DNA from 2 places in the Variovorax sp. P1_H2 genome. Region 2 is predicted to be linked to the other one. Evidence: riboswitches for the same ligand, from Rfam matches in the RefSeq annotation. Region 2 holds a riboswitch; the other holds the start of a gene.
The links. Region 2 has a riboswitch for glycine ahead of AC1D2E_RS13210 (D-amino acid dehydrogenase). Riboswitches for the same ligand answer to the same signal wherever they lie in the genome.

Region 1 (8,194 bases), on a different contig from region 2:
CTAGACTCGGCCTCAAAAAGGAGCGCGACTACGTCCGTGAAAATCCCGACGAGGTGAACCTTGCTATTGCGGCATAGTCGCAGGCTGCCTTGCGGGCCCGGGCCCGCACTCTTTCCCATTCTGGAGACATCCCCATGAAATTGAGCCAACTGGCCGCAGGCCTGATCCTCGGCTTTGGCATCGCGAGCGCGGCCCTTGCGCAGACGACGATGAAGATCAGCATCTCGACCTCGCAGAACTCGCACCAGGGGGTCGCCATCGACACCTTCGCGAAGGAAGTCGCGACGCGCACCAACGGCCGCTACAAGGTCGAGACCTTCTACAACGGCTCGCTCGGCGGCGAGCGCGAATCGATCGAGGCCGTGCAGCTCGGCACCCAGGAACTCGCCTTCTCTTCGACCGGCCCGGTGCCGAACTTCGTGCCCGAGACCAAGATCCTCGACGTCCCCTTCCTGTTCCGCGACAAGGCACACGCCCGCGCCGTGCTGGACGGCCCGATCGGGCAGGACATGCTGGTCAAGTTCGACGCCAAGGGATTCAAGGCGCTGGGCTGGGGCGAGAACGGCTTCCGCCACATGACCAACAGCAAGCGCGACGTGAAGGCGCCCGAGGACCTCAAGGGCCTGAAGATGCGCACCATGGAGAACCCGGTGCACATCGCGGCCTACAAGGGCTTCGGCATCATCACCACGCCGATGGCCTTCCCCGAGGTCTTCACTGCGCTCCAGCAAGGCACGGTCGACGGCCAGGAGAACCCGCTGCCGGTCATCATCTCGGCCAAGTTCGACCAGGTGCAGAAGCACCTCACCCTGACCGGCCACGTCTACTCGCCCTGCATCTTCGTGATGAACAAGGCCGCCTTCGACAAGCTCGGCGCCGCCGACAAGCAGGCCTTCCTCGACGCCGCCAAGGAAGCCATCAAGGCCAACCGGGCTCGCGTCGACGAGGACGATGCCAAGGGCGTCTCCGATCTGCGCGCCAAGGGCATGACTGTGATCGACAACGTCGACAAGGCCAGGTTCGTCGCCGCGCTGGCACCGGTCAACGCCGAGTTCGAGAAGCAGTTCGGCAAGGCCAACCTCGACAAGATCCGCGACGTCAAGTAATGCCATCCGCGGCCGCGACATTCTCGCGGCAGCGCGCGCCCGCTCAGTCTCACTGGCGGGCGCTTTTTCGTTCGAATCCCTGATGCCCCTATGAAATCCGCCTTCCTCGCACTCGACCGCTGGACCACCGGCCTGGCGATGGCGATCGCCTGCTTCATGCTGGTGGTCGCCTCCTCGCTCGGCGTGTTCCAGATCGTCACCCGCTTCGTCCTCGAACAACCGGCCGAATGGTCCGAGATCCTGATCCGCATCAGCCTGATCTGGATGGTCTTCATGGGCATCCCGACCGCCTTCCGCCAGGGCGCGATGGTCAGCGTCGACGTGCTCTACCGCTGGAGCCCGCCCAAGGTCCGCCGGGTGCTCGACTGGGTCGTATGCCTGGCCGCGCTGACCCTGATCGCAGTCATCATCTGGTGGGGCTGGGACTACGCGCAGCGCGGCAGCGTGCAGTCGATGGCCGGGCTCGAATCGGTCTCGATGTTCTGGGCCTACGCGGCGCTGCCGGTGGGCGGGTTGTTCTGCGTCATCGGCATCATCGCCAACCTGATCGACCCGCAGCGCAACGAACTGGAAACCGCTCAATGACCGCCGTGATGATCACGACCATGGTGGTGTGCTTCGCACTCACCATCTCCGTCGCCGTCTCGATCGGCCTGGCCTCGGTGCTCGGCATCCAGGCCTCCAACGCGAACATGCTGATTTCCGTCAAGGAGATGTTCAACGCGATCAACAAGTTTCCGCTCGCCGCCATTCCTTTCTTCATCCTGGCCGGCAACCTGATGGAGACCGGCGGCATCTCGCGCCGGCTGGTCGACTTCGCCAAGAGCCTGGTGGGCGGCGTGCAGGGCGGCCTGCCGATGACCTGCGTGCTGACCTGCATGATCTTCGCGGCGGTGTCGGGCTCTTCGGTGGCGACCACCTTCGCGATCGGCGCGATCCTGATCCCGGCGCTGATCAAGCACGGCTACCCGGTCGGCTACGCGGCCGCGCTGCAGGCCACCAGCGCCGAACTCGGCGTCATCATCCCGCCCTCGATCCCGATGATCCTGTACGGCGTCAGCGCCGAGGTCTCGATCGGCGAGCTGTTCATCGCCGGCTTCGGCCCGGGCATCCTGATCAGCCTGGCGCTGATGGCCTTCGTCTACGTCTATTGCAAGTTCAAGGGACTGGGCAAGAACGACGGCGACGGCCGGCTCGGCGTCGGCACCGCGACCTGGCGCGCCGGCTGGGCGCTGCTGATGCCGGTGATCATCCTGGGCGGCATCTACGGCGGCATCTTCACGCCCACCGAGGCGTCGGCGGTGGCGGTGCTCTACGCGCTGATCGTCGGCACGCTGATCTACCGCGAGATCAGGCCGGCCGAACTCTATGCGGTGCTGCGCAAGTCGGTGGTGTCCTCGTCGGTGATCATGTTCATCATCGCCAACGCCGGCCTGTTCGCCTTCCTGATCACGCGCGCCGGCGTGCCCGACGCGATCGGCCGCTGGCTGCAGGAGGTGCTGCAGTCGCCGGCAATGTTTCTGCTCGGCGTCAATGCGGCCCTGTTCGTGATCGGCATGTTCATCGAGACCAGCGCGGCGATCATCGTGCTGGCGCCGATCCTGGCGCCGGTGGCGCAGCACTTCGGCATCGATCCGGTGCACTTCGGGCTGGTCATGGTGGTGAACCTGGCGCTCGGCATGATCACGCCGCCCTTCGGCGTCAACCTGTTCGCGGCCTGCACGGTGGCACGCATCTCGCTCGACCGCATCGTGCCGTACCTCATCCCGTTCGTGCTGGTGATCCTGGCCTGCCTGATGGTGGTCACCTACGTGCCCGGCATCTCGCTCGGGTTGCGTGATCTGGTCTACGCGAAATAGCGGCTGGGCGGGCGGTTTCATCAAACCGTCACGCGGGGGCTCCATGCTGCGGCGCTCGTCTACCGATCGCCACCGCAATCCATGTTCCTCACCAAGACCGACAAAGCGCGCCTGGAGCTCCAGCCCGGCCGCCGCACGCTGGGCCAGCGCGAGCGCGCCCTGCTGCTGATGGCCGACGGCCAGCGCTCCTTGACAGATTTCGGGGCGCTGTTCGGCGGCCGCGAAGAAGCCGGCCGGGTGGCGCGCCACCTGGTGCAGGAGGGCTACCTCCGCGACCGCCCGATCGACGATGCGCCGGTCGCGGCGGACGCCTTCGACGGCAAGCCCTCGATGGCCACCACGCGCATGTTCCTGTTCGACCTCTGCGAGCGCATGTTCGTGCGCCGCGATCCGGTGCTCGCCGAACGCCTGCGCGAGGCGCTGCGGGCGGCGCGCGACCGGACCTCGATGCTGGCCACCGCCAGCACCATGCTCGACGAGATCGAGAAGATGGCGGGCGTCGCGCGCGCCGAGGCGATCCGCGAGCGCATCGACAAACTGCTCCCCGCGTCGCCGGTGCATTGAAGTCGCCGGCCGGCGGCCCGCCGATTCCCTTACACTCCAACGGTCAGGAGAGCGTCCCGCCGCGGTGGGGCCGCCGAAGGCGCAGGTCCCCCGAACCAAGGGCCCGAACGCTCAGGCAAAAGGACTGACAAGACGCCCCAATTCAGGGCGTTTCCTTGCTGGAGAGAGGCGGTTGGTCGCGAAAGTCGCGTCGCACCGCCCACCGAAGGAGCAAACCCCGATCGTGGGGCGAATCTCTCAGGTAAAGCGGACAGCAGGGGTGGCCCATGGCTTCTCGCCATGGAACAAGCACTGCCCCTTTTGGAGAACCGCCCTTGGCTGCCGCATCCGACGATCTGCTGAAGACCCCGCTCCACGGCCTGCACCTGGCGCTCGGCGCCCGCATGGTGCCCTTTGCCGGCTATTCGATGCCGGTGCAATATCCCACCGGCCTGATGGCCGAGCACAAGCACACGCGCGAGGCCGCGGGCCYGTTCGACATCTCCCACATGGGACAGCTGCGCCTGGCCGGGCCCGATGCCGCCGCCGCCTTCGAAAGCCTGATGCCGGTCGACGTCATCGGGCTGGCGCCCGGCAAGCAGCGCTACGGGCTGCTGCTGAACGAACAGGGCGGCATCCTCGACGACCTGATGTTCTTCAACGAAGGCAACGATTCACTGTTCGTGATCGTCAACGGCGCCTGCAAGCAGGCCGACATCGCCCACATCCAGGCCCGGATCGGCCAGCGCTGCCAGGTGCTGCCGATGCCCGACCACGCCCTGCTCGCGCTCCAGGGCCCGCAGGCCGCGGCCACGCTGGCCAGGTTGTCGCCCGGCGTCGAGCGCTTCGTCTTCATGACCGGCGGCGCGGTGCAGATCGGCAGCATCACGGCCTTCGTCACGCGCAGCGGCTACACCGGCGAAGACGGATTCGAGATCTCGGTCGCCGCCAAGGACGCCGAAGCGCTGGCCCGCCTGCTGCTGGCCCAGCCCGAGGTCAAGCCGATCGGCCTGGGCGCGCGCAATTCGCTGCGGCTCGAGGCCGGCCTGTGCCTCTACGGCAGCGACATCGACGAAAGCACCACGCCGGTCGAGGCCGCGCTGGGCTGGGCGATCCAGAAGGTCCGGCGCAGCGGCGGAGCGCGCGAAGGCGGCTTCCCGGGTGCGGCCCGGGTGCTGGCGCAGCTCATCGCCGCCAATGGAACGGCCGGCCATCTCGACCACGAGACACTGAAGCGCAAGCGCGTCGGCCTGGTGGCGCTGGAGCGCGTGCCGGTGCGCGACGGCACCGTGCTCGAGTCCTTCGAGGGCTTGGCCATCGGCCAGGTCACCAGCGGCCTGCTCGGCCCCAGCGTCGACCGGCCGATCGCGATGGGCTATGTCGCGCTCGCCTATGCCGAGCCCGGCACGCGGATCCAGGCCATGGTGCGCGGCAAGCCGGTGCCGATGGAAGTCAGCACGATGCCCTTCGTGCCGGCCCGCTACCACCGGGGCTGACAGTCCCTCACCCGATTTTTCCAAGCCAGCCTTTCTTCAAGGAGTTCTTCCCATGACCCTCAAGTACACCAAGGACCACGAGTGGGTGCGCCCCGAAGCCGACGCGGCGCTGGTCACCGTCGGCATCACGGTGCACGCGCAGGATGCGCTCGGCGACGTGGTCTTCGTCGACCTGCCCGAAGTCGGCAAGGGCTTCGCGCAGGGCGACGTCGCCGGTGTCGTCGAATCGGTCAAGGCCGCGGCCGACGTCTTCATGCCGGTCTCGGGCGAAATCACCGAGGTCAACGAGGCGCTGCGCGCCGACCCCTCGCTGGCCAACAGCGCGCCGATGGATGCGGGCTGGTTCTTCAAGGTGCGCATGAGCGACCCGACCCAGCTCGAGGCGCTGCTCGACGGGACCGCCTACGAGAAGTTCTCCGCCGAAAGCTGATTCCCGCACCATCACCCGAGCCCTCCATGCCGACTCCCGTGCCTTCCCACCTCTCGCTGCGCGACCTCCAGAACGCCGAGGAATTCATCGCCCGCCACATCGGCATCGAAGCCGACGACGAGCAGACCATGCTCGCTGCGGTCGGTTCGACCACACGCGCCGAACTGATCGACGGCATCGTGCCGCCGGCAATCCGCCGCAGCCGCCCGATGCGGCTGCCGGCGCCGATCACCGAGGCCGACGCGCTGGCCGAGCTGAAGGCGATCGCGGCGAAGAACAAGGTGGCCAGGAGCTTCATCGGCCAGGGCTACTACGGCACCCACACGCCCGGCGTGATCCTGCGCAACGTGCTCGAGAATCCGGCCTGGTACACCGCCTACACGCCCTACCAGGCCGAGATCTCGCAGGGCCGCATGGAGGCGCTGGTCAATTTCCAGACCATGGTCTGCGACCTCACCGGCATGGCGATCGCCAACGCCTCGATGCTCGACGAGGCCACCGCGGCCGCCGAGGCAATGACGCTGGCCCGGCGCAGCGTCAAGAGCAAGAGCAACGTGTTCCTGGTCTCGGGCGACTGCCATCCGCAGACCATCGAGGTGATCCGCACGCGCGCCGCGCCGCTGGGCATCGAGGTCAAGGTCAGCACCGCGTCCGAGACCCTGCCGCATCTGATGGCCAGCGGCGGCTTCTTCGGCGCGCTCGCACAGTACCCCGCCACCACCGGCCAGGTGCACGACCTGCGTCCGCTCGCCGGCTATGCACACCAGTGCGAAGCCGCCTTCTGCGTGGCAGCCGATCTGCTGGCCTTGACGCTGCTGGCACCGCCCGGCGAGTGGGATGCCGACATCGTCTGCGGCACCACCCAGCGCTTCGGCATGCCGATGTGCAACGGCGGCCCGCATGCGGCCTACCTGGCTTGCCGCGACGAGTTCAAGCGCTCGCTGCCCGGCCGACTGGTCGGCGTCAGCGTCGACACCCACGGCCAGCCGGCCTACCGGCTCGCGCTGCAGACGCGCGAGCAGCACATCCGGCGCGAGAAGGCCACCTCCAACATCTGCACCGCGCAGGTGCTGCCGGCGGTGGTCGCCAGCATGTACGCGGTCTACCACGGGCCCGAGGGTCTGCGCCGCATCGCGCAGCGCGTCGCCCTGCTGACGGCGGTGCTGGCCCAGGGCCTCGAACAGATGGGCCGCGAGCTGGTCAACGGCACGGCCTTCGATTCGCTCACGATCCAAACCGGCGAGGACACCCAGGCCATCCACGAACGGGCCCTGGCTGCCGGCGTCAACCTGCGCCATCGGCTGCAGCATCACCTGGGCCTCTCGCTCGACGAGACCACCACCCGGGCCGACGTCGAGATGCTGTGGAGACTGTTCGCAACGGCCGGCACGCGGGGACCCGACTTCGACGCCATCGCCGCCACGGCGCAGCTGCGCCTTCCCGAGGACCTGCGCCGCAGCAGCGCTTTCCTCACGCACCCGGTGTTCAACACCCACAAGAGCGAGACCGCGATGCTGCGCTACATCCGCAGCCTGAGCGACAAGGACCTCGCGCTCGATCGCAGCATGATCCCGCTCGGCAGCTGCACCATGAAGCTCAACGCGACCAGCGAGATGATCCCGATCACCTGGCCCGAGTTCGCGAACATCCACCCCTTCGCACCGGCCGACCAGTTGCATGGCTACGCACAGCTCGACGCCCAGCTGCGCGCCTGGCTCTGCGAAGCCACCGGCTACGCGGGCATCAGCCTGCAACCCAACGCCGGCTCGCAGGGCGAGTACGCGGGCCTGCTCGCCATCAAGGCCTTCCATGAAGCCAGGGGCGACACGCACCGCAACGTCTGCCTGATCCCCTCGTCGGCGCACGGCACCAATCCGGCCAGCGCCCAGATGGTCGGCATGAAGGTGGTGGTGACCGCCTGCGACGCCGACGGCAACGTCGACATCGACGACCTGCAGCGCGCCTGCGAGAAGCACAGCGCCACGCTCGCCGCGGTGATGATCACCTACCCCAGCACCCACGGCGTGTTCGAGACCCGCGTCAAGGAGCTCTGCGAGATCGTGCACGCGCACGGCGGCCGGGTCTACGTCGACGGCGCCAACATGAACGCGCTGGTCGGCGTGGCGGCGCCGGGCGAGTTCGGCGGCGACGTCAGCCACCTGAACCTGCACAAGACCTTCTGCATTCCGCACGGCGGCGGCGGCCCCGGCGTCGGCCCGGTGTGCGTGGTGGAAGACCTGGTGCCCTACCTGCCGGGACACGCGACCGGCGGCTTGCCGTCGAACGGCGCGGTGGGCGCGGTGTCGGCGGCGCCGCTGGGCAACGCGGCGGTGCTGCCGATCAGCTGGATGTACTGCCGGATGATGGGCGCCAAGGGGCTGCAGGCCGCGACCGAGACCGCGATCCTCAGCGCCAACTACATCAGCGCGCGGCTCAAGGACCACTACCCGACGCTGTACGCAAGCCCCAACGGCCACGTGGCACACGAGTGCATCCTCGACCTGCGCCCGTTCAAGGACGCCAGCGGCGTCAGCGCCGAGGACGTCGCCAAGCGGCTGATCGACTACGGCTTCCATGCGCCGACGCTGAGCTTCCCGGTGCCCGGCACGCTGATGGTCGAGCCGACCGAGAGCGAGCCGCTGGCCGAACTCGACCGCTTCATCGAGGCGATGATCGCGATCCGCGGCGAGATCCGCCGCATCGAGGAAGGCATCTGGCCGAAGGACGACAACCCGCTGAAGAACGCGCCGCACACCGCGG
Region 2 (4,301 bases):
ACCCCGGGTCTTGCCGCTTTTACAGTAAGCGCTAACGCCCGCCGTTCATGCCCTCCCAAAAGGATTCGGACATGCGCGTGGTTGTATTTGGCGCGGGCTTGCTCGGCGTGACCTCGGCCTACTATCTTCAACAGCTCGGACACGAAGTGACCGTGGTCGACCGGCATGCGACGCCGGCGGCCAAGGCACGCGGCCTGGCGACCGCAGCGCCGGCCGCAGCGGCATCGCCCCGGCGCGGCAGGAAGCTGTCCAGGCTGTGCAGCGGCATCCGTCGCGGCCTCTCCAGGCTGATGGACCGGGCCGTCGGCACGCCGGCCAAGCGCGATCCCCTCGACCATCTCGTGCGACTGGCGGCGTACAGCCGCAAGAGCGCGCGCGCCCTGCGCGACGAAGCCGGAGTGCCCCAGGGCTCGCGCTCGGCCGGCCTGATGAACATCTACACCGATCCCGAGGCCTTCCGGGTCCGGACGGCCGGCGCCACGCACTGGTCCAGCCTCGGCTGCGAGGAACGGCTGCTGTCGGCCGACGAAGCCATCGTCCTGGAACCGGCGCTGAAGGCGATGGGCGGCAAGCTGGCCGGAGCGACCCACGCGCAGGAAGACCCGGCGCGCGATCCGGCGCAGTTCGCCGCCAGCCTGGTGTTCCTGTGCCGCGCCGCCGGCGTGCGCTTCATGACGCGGCACACCGTGGTGTCGCTCAAGGAACGCAACGGCCGGATCGACCATGTCGAGCTGCTCGATGCCGCCGGCGAGCCGACCACTTTGCGCGCACAGGCCTACGTGCTGGCGCTGGGTGCGTCGAGCGTGCCGCACGCCGAAGACCTGGGCATCGACATGCCGCTGCGCTTCGTGCGCGAATACATCGTCACGATGCCGATCCTGAACCCTTCGCTGGCGCCGCGCATGCCCTTGCGCGACCGCCAGGGCAAGCTGCGCATCACGCGCATCGAAACGCCGGCCGGCGACCAGTTGCAGGTCCGGGCCGTCGTGCGGGCCGGGCTCGACGAAGAGGCCGAGCCCGACTCGGACCGCTTCCGGGCGATCGTGCGCCGCACCGAGATGCTGCTGCCCGGCGTCGCCGACGCCGCGCGGGCCAGTTTCGATACCGCCATGCACGCGGCCAGCACCAACCGGCTGCCGATGATCGGCAAGACCCGCCTCCCCAACCTGTTCCTGAACACCGCGCCCGGCGCTCGAACCTGGATCCATGCCTGCGGCGCGGGCAAGTCGATCGCGCGGATCGTCAGCGGACTTCGGCCCGAACTCGACTTCGCCTTCCGGCGCCCTTAGCCGCTACAATCCGCCCACTGCAGGAGAGCGGGCCCAGGGGCCCCACCGAAGGCGCAAACTCCCATAAACGCTCAGGTCGGCCCACGCGATGGGCTCGTACTGCAGTTCACTGTCAAAGCCGTCTGGAGAGCCATCACGCCGCGCGTGGTGCACCGAAGGAGCAAACCCGCTGCGGGCGCAGCGGGTGAATCTCTCAGGTACCGAGGACAGGGGGAGCGGCAACTTGGACGCACGGTCCGGTTGCTTTCGTTTCGACAGCATGCCGTCTCCGTTGCGTTCGAGCGCTGCAACCATCAAGGGTTCTCGATATGCGCGTGATCGTTCTTGGCGCCGGCCTGCTCGGCGTGACTTCGGCTTACTACCTCCAGCAACTCGGCCACGATGTGACCYTGATCGACCGCCAGGCCACGCCGGCGGCGGAAACCAGCTTTGCCAACGGCGGCCAGATCTCGGTCAGCCATGCCGAGCCCTGGGCCAACCCGGGGGCGCCGCTCAAGGTGCTGCAATGGCTCGGCAAGGAAGATGCGCCCTTGCTGTTCCGCATCCGCGCCGACATGCGCCAGTGGCTCTGGGGCCTTTCGTTCCTGCGCGAATGCACGCCGGCGCGCACCCGCCACAACATCGAGCAGATCGTGCGCCTGGGCACCTACAGCCGCGACACGCTGCAGCAGCTGCGGCGCGACACCGGGATCGACTACGACCAGCGCACGCAGGGCATCCTGCACTTCTACACGACGCAGAAGGAGTTCGACGCCGCGCTGGAGCCCGCCGAGCAGATGCGCGCGCTCGGCTGCGACCGGCGGGTGATCTCGGCCGACGAGGCCGTGAGGCTCGAGCCCGCGCTGTCGCACATCCGGCCGCAGCTGGCCGGCGCGACCTACACGGCCGAGGATGAATCGGGCGATGCCAACCGCTTCGCGCGCGGGCTGGCCGGGCTGGCCGAGGCAGCCGGCGTGCGCTTCCTCATGAGCCATACCGTGACCGCGCTGCGCGCAGCCGGCGGCCGCCTCGACCACGTCGAGGCGACCGACGACGAAGGCCGCTTCCAGCGCATCCGCGGCGACGCCTACGTGCTGGCGATGGGCTCGCTGAGCCCCCTCCTGGCCGCGCCGCTGGGCATCCGGCTGCCGATCTATCCGGCCAAGGGCTACTCGGTGACGATGCCGGTCCGGGACGCCTCCAAGGCGCACCAGGTCTCGCTGACCGACGACGAGTTCAAGCTGGTGTTCTCGCGCTACACCTCGGCCGCGGGCGACCGCCTGCGCATTGCCGGCACCGCCGAGCTCAACGGCTACGACCGCGACCTGAACCCCGTGCGCTGCGAGGCGATCGTGCGGCGCGTGGAGGAACTGTTCCCGGGCGCCGGCGACGCCTCCGCGGCCCAGTTCTGGACCGGGCTGCGCCCGGTGACGCCGAGCAACGTGCCGCTGATCGGGGCGTCCAGGCTTCCCAACCTGTTCCTCAACACCGGCCACGGCACGCTGGGCTGGACCCACGCCTGCGGCTCCGGCAAGTCGATCGCGCGGATCGTCAGCGGGCTGGCGCCGGAGGTCGATTTCGCCTTCACCGGTGCCCGCTCAGGGCTGTCCCCGACCCTGCAGCCGGCCTAAGCTCTCAGGCCGGCGCCGGGCCGCCCCAAGGCGGCCTGCGGCCCCCTCGGGGGGCAGCGACCCACACGCAGTGGGGGAGCGTGGGGGCCTTCAGTCATCGCCCGTGAAGACGGTCAGCACGCCGGTATAGCCGTAGAGGTGGTTGCGGGCGATCTCGCCGGCGGCGAAGAAGCCGACCAGCGGGACGTCGCCGAGCGCATGGCGCACGATCTGGAGCTCGGCGCCGGGGGCCCCGAAGTGCGGCCCGCCGCGGCCCGAGCAGCTGACGTAGATCGCGCCCGCGATGCGGCGCGCCGGATGCGGCGCGGCCTCGGCCTCGCCGGCCGCGATCTCGCGCGCGGTCGCCAGCGTCTGCTCCTGGGGCTCCAGTTCCTCGCGGATCTCGGCGCAGACGCGCATCAGGTCGGCACGCGCGGCCTGCACATTGCGGCGGCAGAAGCTCATGCGCATGCCGGCCGCTGCCACATCCGCGATCGCCACGCCGCGACGCGTCGGGTCGAGACCGATGATGTGGCGCACCCTCACGTCGGCACCCAGATCGCCGGTGCGCCGGACGCCGTCGCTGCCGGCCTCGGCCAGGCCGACCAGCGTGGCGCGCACGGCATCGATCGCCTGCTCGGGCGCATCGAGCGACACCCGCAGGTCGGCCAGCAGCACGTCGAGCGCGGGCTCGCCGTCGAGCTCGAGCAGCAGGTTGCCGTCGGCCTCGGTGATCTCGCGTTCGCGCGACACCGGCTGGCAGCCCTGGGTCACGCGCGAGACCAGCCGCACGCCTTCGCCGAACACCACGCCCGACAGGCCGCCCGAGAACACGCCGCCAACCGCGCCATGGCCGCGGATGTTGCCGTTGCCGCCGATCGCGAACTGCAGCGAGCCGACCCGGCCCGACGACAGGCCGCCGAACAGGTAGCCGGTGTCGGTGCGCTCCGCCATCTCGGCGATCAGTTCGCCGAGCTCGGGCGTGCGCGGGTCGGCGTGCACCAGGGCGGTATGGGCCGCGAAGCCGCTCATTTCCGAGCTGGCGAGCGGCGCTACGCCGGAAAACACGCGGTACTGGTCGCTCGGCAACTCGCACAGCATCACGCTGAGCGCTGGCTCATCGAAATACTCGGCGTTGTTGGCGGCCACGCCGACACCCACGGTGCCGGTCCAGTCGGTGATCTCGGGCAGTTCGGCCCCCAGGTGATCGAGGATCTCCTGGGCGTCTTCCCCGTAGTGATCGGTGATGTAGAGCAGGCCCAGCGTCGGCGAACGCGCGTAGTCGGGCAGCGCCATCTGCGCCCGCAACTGGGCCAGCACCAACCCCGCCGCCATGCGCCACTGCGGATGGGTGGCATGTCCGGAAGGAAACAGCTTCATGGGCTCGGCTTTCAACGCGCGCGCTTGCGCGCCGGTGGGGGAC

Region 1: another riboswitch for glycine. It lies ahead of gcvT (glycine cleavage system aminomethyltransferase GcvT); the one in region 2 lies ahead of AC1D2E_RS13210 (D-amino acid dehydrogenase).

The regions. Positions count from the first base shown of each region.
Region 1 covers NZ_JBFUCJ010000022.1:17,320-25,513, reverse strand. Annotated here, with positions in the region: gene AC1D2E_RS10515 (ABC transporter permease/substrate-binding protein) at 1-4, shown strand, start outside; gene AC1D2E_RS10510 (TRAP transporter substrate-binding protein) at 135-1,106, shown strand; gene AC1D2E_RS10505 (TRAP transporter small permease) at 1,197-1,691, shown strand; gene AC1D2E_RS10500 (TRAP transporter large permease) at 1,688-2,965, shown strand; gene AC1D2E_RS10495 (hypothetical protein) at 3,047-3,529, shown strand; glycine riboswitch at 3,564-3,662, shown strand; glycine riboswitch at 3,678-3,793, shown strand; gene gcvT (glycine cleavage system aminomethyltransferase GcvT) at 3,844-5,004, shown strand; gene gcvH (glycine cleavage system protein GcvH) at 5,057-5,434, shown strand; gene gcvP (aminomethyl-transferring glycine dehydrogenase) at 5,461-8,194, shown strand, end outside.
Region 2 covers NZ_JBFUCJ010000030.1:56,917-61,217, forward strand. Annotated here, with positions in the region: gene AC1D2E_RS13205 (FAD-dependent oxidoreductase) at 48-1,289, shown strand; glycine riboswitch at 1,300-1,401, shown strand; glycine riboswitch at 1,402-1,509, shown strand; gene AC1D2E_RS13210 (D-amino acid dehydrogenase) at 1,598-2,899, shown strand; gene AC1D2E_RS13215 (FIST signal transduction protein) at 2,990-4,258, opposite strand.